Regions from separate parts of the Streptacidiphilus sp. MAP12-16 genome, predicted to be linked through region 3. Evidence: riboswitches for the same ligand, from Rfam matches in the RefSeq annotation. Region 3 holds a riboswitch; each other region holds the start of a gene.
What was found. Region 3 has a riboswitch for S-adenosylmethionine ahead of thrC (threonine synthase). Riboswitches for the same ligand answer to the same signal wherever they lie in the genome.
Positions count from the first base shown of each region.

Region 1: another riboswitch for S-adenosylmethionine. It lies ahead of ABIA33_RS13870 (putative leader peptide); the one in region 3 lies ahead of thrC (threonine synthase).
Region 2: another riboswitch for S-adenosylmethionine. It lies ahead of ABIA33_RS08395 (aminotransferase class V-fold PLP-dependent enzyme); the one in region 3 lies ahead of thrC (threonine synthase).

Region 1 covers NZ_JBGCBY010000009.1:44,895-48,157, forward strand. The annotation lists gene ABIA33_RS13860 (polysaccharide deacetylase family protein) at 1-239, shown strand, start outside; gene ABIA33_RS13865 (transporter substrate-binding domain-containing protein) at 229-744, opposite strand; SAM riboswitch class IV at 981-1,091, opposite strand; SAM riboswitch class IV at 1,259-1,369, shown strand; gene ABIA33_RS13870 (putative leader peptide) at 1,391-1,471, shown strand; gene ABIA33_RS13875 (LLM class flavin-dependent oxidoreductase) at 1,719-2,927, shown strand; gene ABIA33_RS13880 (NtaA/DmoA family FMN-dependent monooxygenase) at 2,944-3,263, shown strand, end outside.
Region 2 covers NZ_JBGCBY010000005.1:223,535-226,797, reverse strand. The annotation lists gene ABIA33_RS08400 (Lrp/AsnC family transcriptional regulator) at 1-106, shown strand, start outside; gene ABIA33_RS08395 (aminotransferase class V-fold PLP-dependent enzyme) at 140-1,513, opposite strand; SAM riboswitch class IV at 1,593-1,712, opposite strand; gene trpD (anthranilate phosphoribosyltransferase) at 1,797-2,888, opposite strand; gene ABIA33_RS08385 (hypothetical protein) at 2,956-3,263, opposite strand, start outside.
Region 3 covers NZ_JBGCBY010000003.1:116,643-119,905, forward strand. The annotation lists gene ABIA33_RS04445 (trehalose-6-phosphate synthase) at 1-422, opposite strand, end outside; gene ABIA33_RS04450 (glucosyl-3-phosphoglycerate synthase) at 572-1,549, opposite strand; SAM riboswitch class I at 1,732-1,866, shown strand; gene thrC (threonine synthase) at 1,884-3,203, shown strand; gene ABIA33_RS04460 (MoaD/ThiS family protein) at 3,200-3,263, shown strand, end outside.

The DNA of each region.
Region 1 (3,263 bases), on a different contig from region 3:
CGGAGACCTTCGCCGCATGCCGTCAACTGGGGCTACGCCCGGTGGACTGGTCGGTGGACCCCCGCGACTGGTCCAGGCCGGGCACCGCCCACATCGTGCGGGAGATCGAACAGCACACTCACGGTGGATCGATCATCCTCGAACATGATGGCGGCGGGGACCGCTCCGAGACTGTGGCCGCCCTGCGCATCGCAATCCCGTGGCTGCTGGACCAGGGCTACTACTTCGTCACACCCTGATGTGGCGGACGAGGCCCACGGGTCTGGTGCTGATCTGGCCGAGGTACTTGGTCCCGGGGATGCGCGCGGCTGTGTACTTCAGGCTCAGGGTGGGGCCGAAGTAGATGTCCACCTTGCCGTTGGCCAGCCCGAGGAAGATCGGTGCGGTGTCGCTGAAGTACTGCACCTGGTAGGGGCTCTTGCCGGCCGCGGCGCACGCGGACGCGCCGTTGGTGAGGATCTGCTGGAAGGTGGATCCGGAGCTGGTGGCCACGTTGTAGCCGCACAGGTCGGTGAGGGTGGTGGCCTTGTCGATCTTTATGTCCTTCGCGCCCAGGAACGACTGGCCGTCGCTGAGGTACGTGGCGAAGTCGACGACCCGCTCGCGGGCCTTGGTGGCACCGAAGTTGGCCTGCCCCACGTCGTACTTGCCGTTCAGCACACCGCGGATGACGGTGGGGAAGGCGCCGTACTGCACGTCCCAGGTGACGCCGAGCACCTTGGCGACGGCGTTGCGCAGGTCGATGTCGAGGCGAGGGGGTGACGGCGTGGACGGATCAGTCCTCGGCGCCGGAGGGCGCGGGTGAGGTCAACAGACCGGACATGTCCTCGGACACAGCGCGTTGCTCACGGGGAGCAGGTCCTGGTGGCACCGGGCGATCCGCAGCTGGAAGGAGCCGTGCGGGTGCGGCGTGCTGCCGTCGCTGTCGCCGACGCCTCGTACCTGCATATGGTTCACCTCACAGTCGTCGGGCCCTCGGGGCCTCGCGCTTACAGGACGGCACCGTCCTGTCGGGTCGTCACCTGGAGCACCCCACCGCGGACGAGGGTTGCCGGTCAGCAAGCCAGGGCTTGTCGCTGACGCTCATCACCAGGGATCACGTTAACCGTTCAACCACGACTGGGCAATACCTATCGATCCAGTAGGGATTCAGGTCGCCGCCGAGGCGATGGAATCAGCCACCGGTTGACCGCCGGTCGATCTCCAGTTGATCTATGGGGATTGTGCTCGACGTCCATTCGAAGTTACGGTGTGAGCAGGTAATGAGCGTCAGCGACAAGCCCTGGCTTGCTGACCAGCAACCCTCCAACGCGGCGGGGTGCTCCAGGTGACGACCCGACAGGACGGTGCCGTCCTGTAAGCGCGACTTCGAAGGCGGAGGTGGACAGCAGTGCGTCAGGCCACAGGCACGTACTCACGGCGACACATCGATCTCCAGCGCATCGCCAGCGCCCTCTGTCCGACGGCCTGAGCCGCACAGCCTGAGCCGCACAGCCCGGGAGCGATAGGACCCCGGCCGTTGGCGTCCGCGGCCGCTGGCGTCCGACGCCGCGCCGCCGTGCACCGCCCCAGGCGGACTGCGCGTCCCTGGTAGCACCCTCCCTCCCGCCGACTCCGCCCCGGGCCAGACAACACACCCCGACGCGGTTCCGTTCGGCATGCCCGCCCTACCGGTGGAGACCGGTGGAGCACCCTCCCGAGCAGGAAGCGACATCCCCATGCCCCGACCACGCCCCGCCCTCCACCTCGCGGTCGCCCTCGACGGCGCGGGCTGGCACCCCGCGGCCTGGCGGCAGCCCGACGCCCGGCCGGACGAACTTCTCACAGCCCGGTACTGGTCCGATCTCGTGGCCGAGGCCGAACGAGGACTGCTGGACTTCGTGACCATCGAGGACTCCCTCGGCCTCCAGTCCACCGACTACAACATCACGGACGGGCGGACCGACCAGGTCCGCGGCCGACTGGACGCCGTACTGACCGCCGCCCGGATCGCACCGCTGACCGGCAACATCGGCCTGATTCCGACCGCGGTGGCCACCCACACCGAGCCGTTCCACCTCTCCAAGGCGATCGCCACCCTCGACTACGTGAGCACCGGCCGGGCCGGCGTGCGGGTGCAGGTGTCGGCGCGCCCGTACGAGGCGGCGCTGTTCGGCCGCCGGACCTTCCCGCCGTTCCGGCTGGAGGACTTCGACCAGCCAGAGGTCCAGTCCCTGGTCACCGAGTCGTTCGAGGAGGCGGCCGACTACGTCGAGGTCGTCCGGCGACTGTGGGACAGCTGGGAGGACGACGCCGAGATCCGCGACACCGCGACCGGCCGGTTCGTCGACCGCCACAAGCTGCACTACATCGACTTCGAGAGCCCGACGTTCAGCGTGAAGGGCCCGTCCATCACGCCGCGCCCGCCGCAGGGCCAGCCGGTCGTCGCCGCACTCGCCCATGCGACCATCCCCTACCGCCTGCTCGCCCGCTCGTCCGACGTCGGTTTCGTCACCCCGCGCGACAGCTCCCAGGCCGCCGCCGTCCTCGCCGAGATCCGCGCGGAGCAGGCAGCCGCAGGCCGCGCCGACGAGATCCTGCACGTCTTCGGCGACCTGGTGGTGTTCCTGGACGACGACCCGGCCTCCGCCGTCCATCGCCGGGACCACCTGGACGAGCTCGCCGGCTCTGCGTACGGCAGCGACGCCCACGTGTTCGCCGGGACGCCCGCGCAGCTCGCCGACCTGCTTCAGGACTGGCAGCAGGCGGGTCTCACCGGCTTCCGGCTGCGACCCGCCACCGTCCCGCACGACCTGGAGCAGATCACCCGCCGCCTCGTCCCGGAAATCCAGCGCCGCGGACTCTTCCGCACCTCCTACGAGGCGAACACCCTGCGCGGCCTGCTCGGACTCCCCCGTCCGGCGAACCGCTACGCCGCCGCCGTCTGAGCAGAGAGAGCCGACCATGAGCAAGCCCCTGAAGCAGGTCCACCTCGCTGCCCACTTCCCCGGCGTCAACAACACCACCGTGTGGAGCGACCCCGAGGCAGGCAGCCATATCGAGTTCAGCTCCTTCGCGCACTTCGCGCGCACCGCCGAGCGCGCCAAGTTCGACTTCCTCTTCCTCGCCGAGGGACTGCGGTTGCGCGAGCAGGGCGGCGAGATCTACGACCTGGACGTGGTCGGCCGTCCCGACACCTTCACCGTTCTCGCCGCGCTGGCCGCCGTCACCGAGCGAATCGGTCTCACCGGCACCATCAACTCCACCTTCAACGAACCCTACGA
Region 2 (3,263 bases), on a different contig from region 3:
GGTCAACAAGGTGCCCGGGGTGGAGCACACGGAGACGCACATCGCGTTCCGCACCTACTCCAAGGTCGACCTGGACGCCGCCTTCGCCCTCGGCCTGGACGAGTAGGACCCGTCGCTCGGAGGCCTGGACCGACCGGTCTCAGCCGGTCCGGCGGGTGTCCGGCACGCAGCGGCCGCCCTCGGTACGGTAGGCCCACTGCGCGCCCTCGGTGACAAGCTCCCGCACGGCCGCGACGAAGCGGTCCACGTGCTCCTCCGGGGTGCCGGCGCCGAAACTGACCCGGATGGCGTTGAGGCTCCGCTCCCCCGGCAGCGACGCCTCCGGCGCCCCGCACTCGGACGGCGTCGTCTCCTGGCCGCCCAGCAGCGTGCGCACCAGCGGGTGCGCACAGAACAGGCCGTCGCGGACACCGATGCCGTACTCGGCGGACAGTGCGGCCGAGAAGTGCGAGCTGTTCCAGTCCTGGACCACGAAGGACAGCACGCCCACCCTCGGGTGGTCCTCGCCGAACAGGGTCAGCACCTTCACCTGCGGGATCTCGGCAAGCCCCGCGCGCAGCCGGTCGATCAGATACTGCTCGCGCGCGACCAACTGCTCGAACCCGGCCTCGGCCAAGGCCCGGCAGGCGGAGGCGATCGCGTAGGCGCCGATGACGTTGGGCGACCCCGCCTCGTGCCGCGAGGGACCCTGGTGCCACTCCACCGCGACCGAGCCGTCGGTCTCCCGCGCCACGGTGCGGCTCGCGCCGCCGCCGGCGAGGTACGGCTCGGCGGCGTCCAGCCAGTCGGCGCGCCCGGCGAGGACGCCCGCGCCGAAGGGCGCGTAGAGCTTGTGGCCGGAGAAAGCGACCCAGTCGACGTCCAACTCGCGGACCGACACCGGGTGGTGCGGGGCGAACTGCGCCGCGTCCAGGACGATCCGGGCGCCGTGGCGGTGGGCGGCCTCGGCCAGCTCGCGGACCGGCCAGATCTCCCCGGTGACGTTGGACGCGCCGGTGACGCACACCAGACGCGGCCCCGCCGTTCCCTCGGCCAGCGCCGACTCCAGCGCCGCGACGGCCTCCTGCGGGGAGCGCGGCGCCCGCAGGTAGGTGACAGACAGGTCCTCGCGGCGCCAGGGCAGCAGCGAGGCGTGGTGCTCGGTCTCGAAGGCGTACACCCGGGTGCCGGCCGGCAGCACGCTCGCCAGCAGGTTCAGCGAGTCGGTGGTGGCGCGGGTGAAGACGACCTGGTCGCCCTCGCGCAGGTCGAGAAACTCGGCGACGGTGACCCTGCTCTGCTCGAACAGGTCCGTCGAGAGCTGCGAGAGGTACCCGGCGCCCCGGTGCACGCTGCCGTAGTAAGGGGCGTACGCGGCGACGTCGTCCCAGACGCGCTGCAGGGCGGGGGCGCTGGCGGCGTAGTCAAGCGCGGCGTAGCTGACCTTCGCCCCGCTGACGAGGGGGACCTCGACGTCACGACCGAGAACCGCGAGCGGTCGGCACACGGAAACAGAGTTCGGGTATGCGGACATGACTACCCCTCCAGGGAGTCCAGTGGATCCCTGGCAAGGCCGCTGGCAGCCTCAGGCCGGCAGCCTCAAAAAAGGGAGGGATCCGCGCTTGCCCTGCGGCGTTGTTGCCGTAGGGCCTGGTCGTCACCCGGAAGCACCCCGCCACGGAAGGAGGGTTGCCGGACAGCAAGCCGGGGCCAATGCGCTGTCACTCGTGACCTGGGAAGGAGTATGTCAGAGGTCCGCCCCTCGGGCGAACCCCTGACCGCCATCCGAGACGCAGACGCTGACGAGGAGGGTGCTGTCAGCGCCGCGTCGCCGCAGACCAGCGGGCGAGAACCGCCTGCGCCGCACCCGAGTCGATCGACTCCGCCGTGCGCTTCATCGCCACCGCCAGCTGCTCCGCCAGCGGCGCGTCCGTCTGGTCCAGCGCGACCAGCGCCGACGCCGAGTTGAGTAGCACCGCGTCCCTGACCGGACCCTGCTCCCCCGTGAAGACCCGGCGCGCGACCTGCGCGTTGTAGGCGGCGTCGGCGCCGCGCAGCGCCTCGATGCCGACGTACTCGATGCCGACCTCGCGGGGGTCGAAGCTGGTCCGCCGCACCTCGCCGTCGCGCACCTGCCACACCGTGGAGGTGCCGGTGACGGTGAGCTCGTCGAGTCCGTCGTCGCCCCGGAACACCAGGGCCGAGGACCCGCGCCGGGCGAGCACGCCCGCGATCAGCCCGGCCATCCGGGTGTCGAAGCAGCCGACCGCGTTCGCGGTCACCCGCGCCGGGTTGGTGAGCGGGCCGAGCAGGTTGAAGAAGGTCGCGATGCCGAGATCCCGGCGGGCGGGTCCGGCGTGGCGCATCGCCGGGTGGAACACCGGCGCCGGGCAGTAGGTGATCCCGGCCTCGACCGCGACCTCGGCGACCCGCCGGGGCGACAGCTCCAGGTTGACGCCGAGCTGCTCCAGCACGTCGGTGGCCCCGCTCGCGGAGGAGGCGGCGCGGTTGCCGTGCTTGACAACCAGCGCGCCGGCGCCTGCCGCGACGACCGCCGACATGGTGGAGATGTTGACGGTCTTCGCCCGGTCGCCACCCGTGCCGACGATGTCCACGGCCCGCCCGGGCACCTCGATGACGGTGGCGTGCGCGTACATGGCGTCGACCAGGCCGACGATCTCTTCCACCGTCTCGCCCTTGGCGCGCAGCGCCACCATGAACCCGGCAACCTGGGCGAGCGTCGCCTCCCCGCTCATGATCTGGTCCATCGCCCACGCGGTCTCGCCCGCCGACAGGTCGGCACCGGAGACGAGAGCCGTGAGGACATCCGGCCAGGACCGCGCCTGCACGGGGTCGCCGCCGCCGTTCGCAGGGTTCACGCCGTTGTTCAGCGCAGCCGCCATGGCCATGGCCTCTCACTGGGTAAGTAGGGAGAGGCCAGCCTAGCGACCGGGGACGGCGCCCAGAGGGAGGATCTCAGCCGACGAGATGCGCGTGCCCGCTGCGCAGCAGCGTGCTCGCCGTCTCCGCCAGCACCGCCGGGTCGACCGGTGCGGGGACGGCAGCGTCCGCGCGGCTCCAGGCCGCGAGCCAGGAGTCCTGCGGTCGGCCGATCAGCAGCAGCACCGGCGGGCAGCCGTAGATCTCGTCCTTGAGCTGGCGGCACAGTCCCATCCCGCCGACCGGGTTCGCCTCGCCGTCCAGCACCAGCAGGTCCAGCCGCCGGGTGCCCTTCGCGTGCGCATCCAGGGCCTTGATCACCGCGGGCGCGGTCGCGCACTCCA
Region 3 (3,263 bases):
CCGGGCGCCGCGGCCTGGGCCAGGGCCTCGGCGAAGGCCCGGTTGTACGCCTCGTAGGAGGCCCACTCGCGACGGAAGGAGGCGCCGAACACAGGGGTGGTCGGCGTGTTGTAGATGAGGTGGTGGACAAACCACAGGGTGGAGTTGGCGATGCCGTTGTAGGCGCGGGCGAAGGTCCCGGCGTCGATGTCGAGCATCCGGACGGAAGGATCGGTGAGGCCCCGCCGGGTCGCGACGCGATCGCCCTCGGAGAGCGCCGCGCAGACCCAGACCGACTCGATGTCGTTGCCGATGGCGGAGAGTCCGGACACCAGTCCGCCACCGCCCCTGCGGTGCGTCAGCGTGCCGTCGTCCTCCACCGTGTAGGAGACGGGCCCCCGGTTGGATGCGAGCAGAATCCGTGCGGGACTTGCGTTGGCCATGAGTCCTACCTTGCCTCTCGCGGAGGGAGTCAAACGGAGGGAGTCAATCAGGGGCTGGAATGGGGAGCCGAATGGCGGAGTCGAACCTCGGAGTCGAAGGTCGGAGTCGAAGGTCGGAGTCGAAGGTCGGAGTCGAACCTCGGAGTCGGTCAGACATCGCGCTCGGGCAGCGTGACGATGGGCGGCCGTTCGACGGTGGGTATGTCGACGGTGGTCGGCGTGAAGCCCGCGGCGGTGCGGGTGAACTGGGTGAGCCGCAGTCTGACCAGGTCGTCGCCGGCCTTGAGCCGATCCGTGCGGGCGAGCCGGTCGAGTGCGGTGAGGTGGATGGTGGCGGCCATCCGGCCGAGCGCCAGCGCGTCCTGGTGGCGGTGGTGCCGCACGCCCACGTCGACCTGGGCGAGGGCGTCCAGACCGGCCAGGTCCAGCGCGTCCACGAGCAGGCCCAGTTCCACGCCGTAGCCGGTGGGGAAGGGCAGCCGCTCCAGCAGCGCGCGCCGCGCCGCGTACTCGCCGCCGAGCGGCTGGACGAATCCGGCCAGCAGCGGCCAGTGCAGGTTGAGCAGCGGGCGGGCGACCAGCTCGGTGACCCGGCCGCCCCCGGCCGGGATGCTGACCGTGCCGTCGGCGGTGTCGGTGTCCAGCGGCCGGTCGTACATGGCCTTGACGAAGGCGACGTCCGGCTCGGTCAGCAGCGGCCCGACGATGCCGGAGACGAACGTGGAGTCGAACTCGCGCAGGTCGGCGTCGATGAAGCAGACGATGTCGCCGGTGGTGACCAGGAGCGATCGCCACAGCACCTCGCCCTTGCCGGGGATGACGGGCAGGTGCGGCAGTATCGCGTCGCGGTGCACGACCCGGGCTCCGGCCGCGGCGGCCGCCTGGCCGGTGCGGTCGGTGGATCCGGAGTCGATCACCACGAGCTCGTCGACCAGCGGGACGTCCTCCATCAGGTCGCGGCGGATCGCGGTGACGATCTCGCCGACCGTCGCCTCCTCGTCCAGCGCGGGCAGTACGACGCTGACGGTGCTTCCGCTCGCCCGCTTGGCGGCGAGCAGGTCGGGCAGCGGGCGGTCGGCGGCCGTCCAGGAGCGGCGGCGCAGCCAGTCCGCGACCTCGTCAAGCACAGGACTCCTCGTCATGGTGTCGTCGTCATGGTGCTGTCGTCATGGTGTTGTCGTCTCGCCTCGCGGACGACTGTGATCGGGGCGGGGCGCTTCGGTTACAGTCTTGGGGACGACGCACACCCGGCGCACATCGGGGGTGCCAGTCTCACAAATGCGTCCGCCTGCTGGGCGGACCGCCATAGAGCTCATCCAGAGGGACTGAGGGAACGGCCCGTTGAAGTCCCGGCAACCCTCCTGCCAGTACAAGCCGTCGCGGCCCTGGTGGGGAAGGTGCCAATTCCGTCCTGCGGCGAGACGCGCCGTGGGGAAGATGAGGAGAGAGGGCCTCGCCATCATGGCTGTCACATCTGTCACCGCACCTTCGCAGGCAGCAAGTCCGCAGGCAGCACCTCCGCAGGTCGCCGCGGAATCCTTCGGCCCCGCCGTCGCCCTGTCCTGCCGCGAGTGCGGCGCACGGACCGCGCTGGCCCCCGACTTCGCCTGTACCGAGTGCTTCGGTCCGCTGGAGGTCGCGTACGAGCTGCCCACCGGCGACCCCGAGGCGCTGCGCGCGCGGATCGAGGCGGGTCCCAACAACATCTGGCGCTACGCGCCGCTGCTTCCGGTGTCCGTCGACGTCGCGACGAAGCCCAATCTGAACCCCGGTTGGACCAAGCTGGTCAAGGCCGACAACCTGGCCCGCGAGCTCGGCGTCACCGGCGGCCTGTACGTCAAGGACGACTCCGGCAACCCGACGCACTCCTTCAAGGACCGGGTCGTCGCCATCGCCGTCGAGGCAGCGCGCACCTTCGGCTTCACCACCCTCTCCTGCTCCTCGACCGGCAACCTGGCCGGCGCGGTCGGCGCTGCCGCGGCCCGTACTGGGCTCCGCTCCTGCGTGTTCATCCCGCACGACCTGGAGGCGGGCAAGGTCGTGATGGCCGCCGTGTACGGGGGCGAGCTGGTCGGCATCGAGGGCAACTACGACGACGTGAACCGCTTCTGCTCGGAGCTGATCGGCGACCCGGCGGGCGAGGGCTGGGGCTTCGTCAACGTCAATCTGCGCCCGTACTACGGCGAGGGCTCCAAGACGCTGGCGTACGAGATCTGCGAGCAGCTGGGCTGGCGGCTGCCGGACCAGCTGGTCATCCCGATCGCCTCGGGCTCGCAGCTCACCAAGATCGACAAGGGTCTGAAGGAGCTCATCGCCCTCGGCCTGGTCGAGGACAAGCCCTACAAGATCTTCGGCGCGCAGGCCGAGGGCTGCTCCCCGGTGTCGGCCGCGTTCAAGTCCGGCCAGGACGTGATCCGCCCGGTGAAGCCGAACACGATCGCCAAGTCCCTGGCGATCGGCAATCCCGCGGACGGCCCCTACGTCCTCGACATCTGCCGCCGCACCGGCGGCGCGGTGGAGGACGTCAACGACGAGCAGGTCGTGGACGCGATCAAGCTGCTCGCTCGTACCGAGGGCATCTTCGCCGAGACCGCGGGCGGCGTCACGGTCGGCGTGCTGCAGAAGCTCATCAAGAACGGCCTGCTCGACCCTGCCGCTGAGACCGTCGTACTGAACACCGGCGACGGTTTGAAGACCCTGGACGCGGTGGAACCCACCACCGGTCTTTCCGCCACCATCCGCCCCACCCTTGACTCGTTCCGAGAGGCTGGCCTCGCATGAGCGTCAACGTCCGCATCCCGACCATCCTGCGCACCTACACCGGCGGGGCCGCCGAGGTGG